Regions from separate parts of the Streptomyces sp. NPDC055962 genome, predicted to be linked through region 2. Evidence: riboswitches for the same ligand, from Rfam matches in the RefSeq annotation. Region 2 holds a riboswitch; the other holds the start of a gene.

Region 1 (4,378 bases), on a different contig from region 2:
AGAGCAGGCGGCGAAGCCCAGCCTGCGTGGCAAACCCGTGGTGGTGGGCGGCCTGGGCATGCGCGGAGTGGTCGCCACCGCGTCGTACGAGGCGAGGCGGCTGGGTGTGCATTCGGCGATGCCGATGGGTCAGGCGCGGCGTCTCGCGCCCAACGCCGCGTACCTGGTCCCGCGTTTCGCGCTCTACCGCACGGTGAGCGACCAGGTGATGGAGCTCCTGGGGCGGCTCTCACCCCTCGTCGAGCCGCTCAGCCTGGACGAGGCGTTCGTCGATCTGGAGGCCGGCGGGGTCGCCGACGACGCCGAGTCCGCCCGCGCCGTCGGCGGGCAGCTGCGCACCGTGATCAGAGCCGTCACCGGCCTCAGCGGCTCCGTCGGGCTGGCCGGCTCCAAGATGCTGGCCAAGATCGCCTCCGAGGAGGCCAAGCCGGACGGCCTGCTGCTGATCGAACCCGGTACCGAGCGGGAGCTCCTGGCGCCCATGCCGGTGCGGATCCTCCCGGGTGTGGGGCCGGCCACCGGCGACCACCTGCGGCGTGCGGGCATGACCCTCGTCAGTCACCTGGCGGAGGCGGGCGAGGCCGAGCTGGTGCGGCTGCTGGGCAAGGCGCACGGCGTCGCGCTGCACCGCATGGCGCGGGGCTACGACGACCGTCCCGTGGTCGCCGAGAGGGACGCCAAGTCCGTGTCGGTCGAGGACACCTTCGACGTGGACCTGCACGACCGTGTGCGGGTCAGGTCGGAGGTCGAGCGGCTCGCGGACCGGTGCGTGCGGCGGCTGCGGGACGCGGGACGGTCCGGGCGCACCGTGGTCCTCAAGGTGCGCCGCTACGACTTCTCGACGCTCACCAGGTCGGAGACCCTGCGCGGCCCCACCGACGACCCCGCGGTGGTCCGGGAGGCCGCCGCACGGCTCCTGGAGGCCGTGGACACGACCGGCGGGGTCCGGCTGCTCGGAGTGGGCGTCACGGGGCTGGCGGACTTCACGCAGGAGGACCTGTTCGCACAGGCCGCCGAAGCCGAGCACGCCGCGGAGGAGTCCGCGGCCGACGCCCCGGACGAACACGACGACACGGCGGAGAAGGCCGCCGACCGGGGCCCACGGGAGAGCGGCGAGCCGCCGTCGTCGCGGCGCTGGCCGGCCGGGCACGACGTACGGCACGAGGTCCACGGGCACGGCTGGGTGCAGGGCAGCGGTGTCGGCCGGGTCACCGTGCGCTTCGAGGAACCGTGGACGGGCCCCGGCCGGGTGCGTACGTTCCGCATCGACGACCCGCAGCTGCGGCCGGCCGACCCGCTTCCCCTGGTGCGGGATCCGGTGGACTACTCCTCGTGGCCGGCCAGCTTGCCGAAGTCCCTGTCGGGGGCGGGACCGGCGGAGGGGGAGGAGTCCAGTCCGTAGTGCCGGTAGAGCTGCAGCTCCTGCTCGGGCGAGAGGTGGCGGCCCACCCCGAAGTCCGGTGCGTCCTTGATCAGGCCGCGGTCGAAGGGGATCCGCAGCGCCCCGTCCACGAATTCGCTCGGCTCCAGCGGGACGAACGCGTCCCGGGTGAAGAGTCCGGTACGCACGGCGGCCCATTCGGGAACCCCGGTCGCATCGTCGAGATAGACCTCGTCGACCGTACCGATCTTGGCACCACGACGGTCGAAGGCCTTGCGGCCGATCAGGCTGCGCGGATCGATGTCGGTCTGCACGGTGCCTCCCACTGGTCACAACTGCATCAGGTGGTCGCGACTGCTCCACAGGGTCTACGAAAGGCCAGATCCGGACCGTCGGCCACTCGAGAAGGCCCGCGGTGACCCCGCTGGTAGGCTGGAACCGGCTGCTGACCCTGTGCGGGAGAGTCCTCCGGAGAGATCCGGGGGCGCCGAAGGAGCAACTCCTCCCCGGAATCTCTCAGGCCCCCGTACCGCACGGACGAGGTCACTCTGGAAAGCAGGTCGGGATCCGTACGGCACAGGTCGTCGCGGGTACCGCCCTCACCGACGGTGAAAGCCGGTACGCCCGAGGGCGCGCCGGTGAAGCTCTCAGGTCGAGATGACAGAGGGGGAGGCCGTTCGGGCAGCCACGCCGTGGCGCCCCTCGCAGGTCGTGGCAGACCAGGAGGCCTCCATCATGACCCCCCGTCGCACTCCGCTCTCCCAGCTGGAGCAGGGCATTCCGTTCGAGCAGCGCCACATCGGTCCCGACGCCGGGGCGCAGGCCAAGATGCTCGCCCAGGTCGGTTACGGCTCCCTCGACGAGCTCACCGCCGCCGCGGTGCCCGACGTGATCAGGAGCGCCGAGGCGCTGAACCTGCCCGAGGCGCGCACCGAGGCCGAGGTGCTGGCCGAGCTGCGGAGCCTCGCCGACCGCAACCAGGTGCTCGCACCGATGATCGGCCTGGGCTACTACGGCACGTTCACGCCGCCGGTGATCCTGCGCAACGTCATGGAGAACCCCGCCTGGTACACGGCCTACACGCCGTACCAGCCGGAGATCTCCCAGGGGCGGCTCGAGGCCCTCCTGAACTTCCAGACGATGGTCGCCGACCTCACCGGGCTGCCCACCTCGGGCGCCTCGCTCCTCGACGAGGGCACGGCCGCCGCCGAGGCCATGGCGCTGGCGCGCCGCGTCGGCAAGGTGAAGAACGGTGTCTTCCTCGTCGACGCCGACACCCTGCCGCAGACCATCGCCGTGATCGAGACCCGCGCCGAGCCGACCGGTGTCGAGGTGGTCGTCGCCGACCTCTCCGAGGGCATCCCGGCCGAGATCGCCGGACGCGGCGTCTTCGGAGTGCTGCTCCAGTACCCCGGCGCCTCCGGCGCCGTGCGCGACATCAGGCCCGTCATCGAGCAGGCGCACGAGCTGGGCGCGATCGTCTCCGTCGCGGCCGACCTGCTGGCCCTGACGCTGCTGACCTCGCCCGGCGAGCTGGGCGCGGACATCGCCGTCGGCACGACGCAGCGCTTCGGCGTCCCGATGGGCTTCGGCGGGCCGCACGCCGGCTTCATGGCCGTGCGCGAGAAGTTCGCCCGCAGCCTGCCCGGCCGGCTCGTCGGCGTGTCCGTCGACGCCGACGGCAACAAGGCCTACCGTCTGGCGCTGCAGACCCGTGAGCAGCACATCCGCCGCGAGAAGGCCACCAGCAACATCTGCACCGCCCAGGTGCTGCTCGCCGTCATGGCCGGCATGTACGCCGTCTACCACGGCCCCGACGGGCTGCGGACGATCGCCGGGCGCACCCACCGGTTCGCCGCCCTCCTCGCCGAGGGGCTGCGGGCCTCCGGCGCCGAGGTCGTGCACGGCGCGTACTTCGACACCCTCACCGTCCGTGTGCCGGGCAAGGCCGCGCAGGTGGTCGCCGACGCACGCGAGCGCGGGGTGAACCTCCGCCTCGTCGACGCCGACCAGGTCTCCGTCGCCTGTGACGAGACCACGACCCGTGCCCGGATCGCGGCCGTCTGGGCGGCCTTCGGGGCCGGCGGCGACATCGAGGCGCTGGACGCCGAGACCGCCGACGCGCTGCCCGAGGGACTGCTGCGCACCGACATGGTCCTCACCCACCCGGTCTTCCACCAGCACCGTTCCGAGACGGCGATGCTCCGCTACCTGCGCAAGCTCGCCGACCGTGACTACGCGCTGGACCGCGGCATGATCCCCCTCGGCTCCTGCACCATGAAGCTCAACGCGACCGCCGAGATGGAATCGATCACCTGGCCCGAATTCGGCGCCCTGCACCCCTTCGCGCCCGCCGAGCAGGCACAGGGCTTCCTCACCCTCATCCGTGAGCTGGAGGAGCGCCTCGCCGAGGTCACCGGCTACGACGCCGTCTCCATCCAGCCCAACGCCGGCTCGCAGGGCGAGTTCGCCGGGCTGCTGGCCGTGCGCGCCTACCACCGGGCGAACGGCGACCACGGCCGCACCGTCTGCCTGATCCCGTCCTCCGCGCACGGCACCAACGCCGCCAGCGCGGTGATGGCCGGCATGAAGGTCGTCGTCGTGCAGACCGCTGACGACGGCGAGGTCGACATCGAGGATCTCCGGGCCAAGATCGCGAAGCACCGCGACGAGCTCGCGGTCCTCATGATCACCTACCCCTCGACGCACGGTGTCTTCGAGGAGCACGTCGCCGACATCTGCGGTGAGGTGCACGAGGCCGGCGGCCAGGTGTACGTGGACGGTGCCAACCTCAACGCGCTGGTCGGTCTCGCCAAGCCGGGTCACTTCGGCGGCGACGTCTCCCACCTGAACCTGCACAAGACCTTCTGCATCCCGCACGGCGGCGGCGGGCCCGGCGTCGGCCCGGTCGGTGTGCGCGCCCACCTGGCGCCGTACCTCCCCAACCACCCGCTCCAGCCCGCGGCTGGCCCGGAGACGGGTGTCGGCCCGATCTCG
Region 2 (4,378 bases):
AGCAGGCCCTCGTTCTTGAGGCGGCGGGCGAACATGCGGGCCGCGCGCATCGGGCCGACCGTGTGGGAACTGGACGGGCCGATACCGACCGAGAAGAGGTCGAAGACCGAGAGGGCCACGGGAGTACTCCTAAGGCGTTGGTGGACGTCGTTGTCCGCCGGGTGGTGCGGGGACGGGCCGGTGGGCCCGGGTACGCGGGGCAAAGGGGTGGGGGCACCGCGCACACGGTGTCCAGTGTGCGCGGTGCCCCCACCCGGCGTGCAAATCCTGGGTGACTACTTGACGCCGGGGTACAGCGGGAACTTCTCGGCCAGCGCGATCACGCGGGCCTTGAGCGCCTCGGCGTCGTAGACGGGCTTCAGGGCGGCCGCGATGATCTCGGCGACCTCGGTGAAGTCCTCGGCCTGGAAGCCGCGGGTGGCCAGGGCGGGCGTGCCGATGCGCAGACCCGAGGTGACCATCGGGGGCCGCGGGTCGTTCGGGATCGCGTTCCGGTTGACCGTGATGCCCAGCTCGTGGAGGCGGTCCTCGGCCTGCTGGCCGTCCAGCTCCGAGTTGCGCAGGTCGACCAGGACCAGGTGGACGTCCGTGCCGCCGGAGAGGACGGAGACACCCACCTCGGTGACGTCCGGCTGCACCAGGCGCTCGGCGAGGATGCGGGCGCCGTCCAGGGTGCGCTGCTGGCGCTCCTTGAACTCGTCGGTCGCCGCGACCTTGAAGGAGACGGCCTTGGCCGCGATCACGTGCTCCAGCGGGCCGCCCTGCTGACCGGGGAAGACCGCGGAGTTGATCTTCTTGGCGAGCTCCTGCGTCGACAGGATGACGCCGCCGCGCGGGCCGCCGAGGGTCTTGTGCGTGGTGGTCGTGACGACGTGGGCGTGCGGCACCGGGTTGGGGTGCAGGCCCGCGGCGACCAGGCCCGCGAAGTGCGCCATGTCGACCATCAGGTACGCGCCGACCTCGTCCGCGATGCGGCGGAAGGCGGCGAAGTCCAGCTGGCGCGGGTAGGCGGACCAGCCGGCCACGATGAGCTTCGGCTTCGACTCCTTGGCGAGGCGCTCGACCTCGGCCATGTCCACGACGCCGGTGTCGTCGACGTGGTACGGGACCACGTCGTAGAGCTTGCCGGAGAAGTTGATCTTCATGCCGTGGGTCAGGTGACCGCCGTGGGCCAGGTTCAGGCCCATGATCGTGTCGCCCGGCTTCAGCAGCGCGAACATCGCGGCGGCGTTGGCCTGCGCACCCGAGTGCGGCTGGACGTTCGCGGCCTCGGCGCCGAAGAGCGCCTTGATGCGGTCGATCGCGATCTGCTCGACCACGTCGACGTGCTCGCAGCCGCCGTAGTAGCGGCGGCCGGGGTAGCCCTCGGCGTACTTGTTGGTGAGGACGGAGCCCTGCGCCTCCATGACCGCGACCGGAGCGAAGTTCTCCGAGGCGATCATCTCGAGGGTGGACTGCTGGCGGTGGAGCTCGGCGTCGACGGCGGCGGCGACGTCCGGGTCCAGCTCGTGGAGGGAGGAGTTGAGAAGCGACATCAGTGGGTCCCTAAGGTCTCAGTTGCCGGAGAACGCGGTGTACTCGTCGGCGGAGAGAAGGCCCTTCGGCTCCTCCGCGACGCGCACCTTGAACAGCCAGCCGCCCTCGAAGGGGGCGGAGTTCACCAGCGACGGGTCGTCCACGACGTCCTGGTTGGCCGCGGTCACCTCGCCGGTCACCGGCGAGTACAGGTCGCTGACCGACTTGGTCGACTCCAGCTCACCGCAGGTCTCGCCCGCGGTCACCGTGTCACCGACCTCCGGGAGCTGGGCGTAGACGACGTCACCGAGCGCGTTGGCCGCGAACTCGGTGATGCCGACCGTGGCCACGCCGTCCTCGAGGGCCGACAGCCACTCGTGCTCCTTGCTGTACCGCAGCTGCTGGGGGTTGCTCATGACCTGAATTCTCCTGTACGCGGGGGAGTGCTGATGAACGGTGGTCTTACGGTGTGAGACACGACTGCGTCACGTGCGCGGGCGCCGTGTCACTTGCGGCGCTTGTAGAAGGGCAGCGCCACGACCTCGTACGGCTCGTGCGTGCCCCGGATGTCGACCCCGACACCCTCGGTGCCGGGCCCGGCGTACGCGGCGTCCACGTAGGCCATGGCGATCGGCTTGCCCAGGGTGGGCGACGGGGCACCGGAGGTGACCTCGCCCACGACCTCCCCGCCGACGACCACCGGGAAGCCGGCGCGAGGGACCCGGCGCCCCTCGGCGACGAGGCCGACGAGCTTGCGGGGCGGCGCGGTCTCCGCGCGCGCGGCCGCGGCGATCAGCGCCTCGCGGCCGACGAAGTCGCCCTCCTTCTCGAACTTCACGACCCGGCCCAGGCCCGCGTCGAAGGGCGTCAGCGCGGTGGTCAGTTCGTGCCCGTACAGCGGCATGCCCGCCTCGAGACGGAGCGTGTCGCGGCAGGAGAGCCCGCAGGGGATCAGCCCGTAGGGCGCGCCGGCCTCGGTCAGGGCCTTCCACAGCTGCTCGGCGTGGGCGGGGGCCACGAACAGCTCGAAGCCGTCCTCGCCGGTGTAGCCGGTACGGGCGATGAGCGCGGGGACGCCGGCGACCGTGCCGGGGAGGCCGGCGTAGTACTTCAGCCCGTCCAGGTCGGCGTCGGTGACCGACTTCAGTACGGCGGGGGAGTCGGGGCCCTGGACGGCGATCAGCGCGTACGCGTCGCGGTCGTCCCGCACCTCGGCGTCGAAGCCGCCGGCACGCTCGGTGAGGGTGTCCAGGACCAGCTGCGCGTTGCCCGCGTTGGCGACGACCATGTACTCCGTGTCGCCCAGGCGGTAGACGATCAGGTCGTCCAGGATCCCGCCGTCCTCCGCGACGATCATCGTGTAGCGGGCCCGGCCCACGCCGACGGTGGCGATGTTCCCCACCAGTGCGAAGCCGAGGAAGGCCGCGGCCTGCGGTCCGGTGACCGTGATCTCGCCCATGTGCGACAGGTCGAAGAGTCCGGCCCGGGTGCGCACGGCGTTGTGCTCGTCGCGCTCGCTGGCGTAGCGCAGCGGCATGTCCCAGCCGGCGAAGTCGGTCATGGTCGCGCCCAGGGAGCGATGCAGGGCATCGAGGGCGGTCAGACGGGGGGCGGCGCTCGGGGCAGTGCTCATGGACATGGCTCCAGGGCATGACGACAGGGGGTGGTTCCCTCCCCATCTGTCATCGGAACCTGAGAGGTTCGCCGAGAGCCTCTGAAAGGGTCCTGACGGGGTCAGCCCTGTCAGGCTCGGCTTGCACCTTGGGTGGGGCCGCACAGCGGCCCGCTTTTCAGATCTGCCTCATCCACGCGGTACGGGGCCTGAGAGATTCAAGGGAGGAACTTGCTCCTTCGGCGCCCGGCGCACACGGTGACCGGGACTCTCCCGCGCGGATTCAAACGGCCGGTATGCAGTTGGCGGGGTCATCATCGCACGCCTTGGGGGAGAGTGGGGCGTCCCGGTCCGTACGGGTGCCGGTACCGACACGTGGGACCGGAAGCGGTTGTGCCGCATTACCTTTTCTTTACACTTCTTGGGCAGGTCGGTGGGTGACTCGGCAGGGGGAAGGCGATGACGTTGCAGCGCTACGCGACGACGGCGGGGGCGGCACCTGGTGCGATGCCGCGGCAGCCGGGCACGCCCGCCCGCGGGCCGGTGGGCGGGGGCGTGCCGGTGGTCAGTGACCTGCGGGGCAGGGGCGGCCGGGGCCCGCACCGGCTGGAGTTCGCGGCCGGTGACGTGGTGGTGGTCTCCGGGCTGCCCGGCAGCGGCAAGTCGACGCTGATCCGGCGCGCGGTCCAGGAGTACGCGATCGACTCCCAGGACACCAGGGACCGCTGGGCGGCCGCCCTGCCCGGGTCACTCCCGTACGCCCTCTACCGCCCCCTGGTGCGCGTCGCGCACTACGCCGGGCTGTGGCGGGCCCTGCGCTCGGGCGGCCCGGTCGTCGTGCACGACTGCGGCACGCAGGCCTGGGTGCGGCGCTGGCTGGCGCGCGAGGCCCGGCGCCGGGGCAGCACCCTGCACCTCGTGCTGCTCGACGTCACCCCCCGGGTCGCCAGGCAGGGGCAGCGGGAGCGGGGGCGGGGAGTCTCCGGATACGCCTTCGCCCGGCACCGGCGCGCGGTCGGACGGCTGCTGCGCGACACCGAGAGCGGGATCCTTCCGCCGGGGTGCGCCTCGGCGGTCCTGCTCGACCGCGAGGCCGCCGCGGCGATCGGCCGGATCTCCTTCCCGGCGGCCCGGCTCCCGCAGGAGTAGAGGGGCTGCGCGACCCGGTGCGGACCGGGAAGGCGGAGCGCACGGTTCCGGGGAAGCCCGGAACCGTGGCCCGGGGCGTCACCGTTCGCATACGCACAGTTC

The links. A riboswitch is a leader RNA that binds a small molecule or an ion and turns the genes downstream of it on or off. The one in region 2 is predicted to bind glycine.
Region 1: linked by a shared signal. The riboswitch ahead of gcvP (aminomethyl-transferring glycine dehydrogenase) and the one ahead of gcvT (glycine cleavage system aminomethyltransferase GcvT) in region 2 are both predicted to bind glycine.

Annotation. Positions count from the first base shown of each region.
Region 1 covers NZ_JBHJYN010000019.1:8,797-13,174, forward strand. Annotated here, with positions in the region: gene ACFC51_RS33590 (DNA polymerase IV) at 1-1,402, shown strand, start outside; gene ACFC51_RS33595 (PRC-barrel domain-containing protein) at 1,324-1,695, opposite strand; glycine riboswitch at 1,828-1,923, shown strand; gene gcvP (aminomethyl-transferring glycine dehydrogenase) at 2,117-4,378, shown strand, end outside.
Region 2 covers NZ_JBHJYN010000001.1:321,339-325,716, reverse strand. Annotated here, with positions in the region: gene ACFC51_RS01445 (L-serine ammonia-lyase) at 1-119, opposite strand, end outside; gene glyA (serine hydroxymethyltransferase) at 276-1,535, opposite strand; gene gcvH (glycine cleavage system protein GcvH) at 1,554-1,931, opposite strand; gene gcvT (glycine cleavage system aminomethyltransferase GcvT) at 2,021-3,148, opposite strand; glycine riboswitch at 3,316-3,413, opposite strand; gene ACFC51_RS01425 (AAA family ATPase) at 3,587-4,276, shown strand.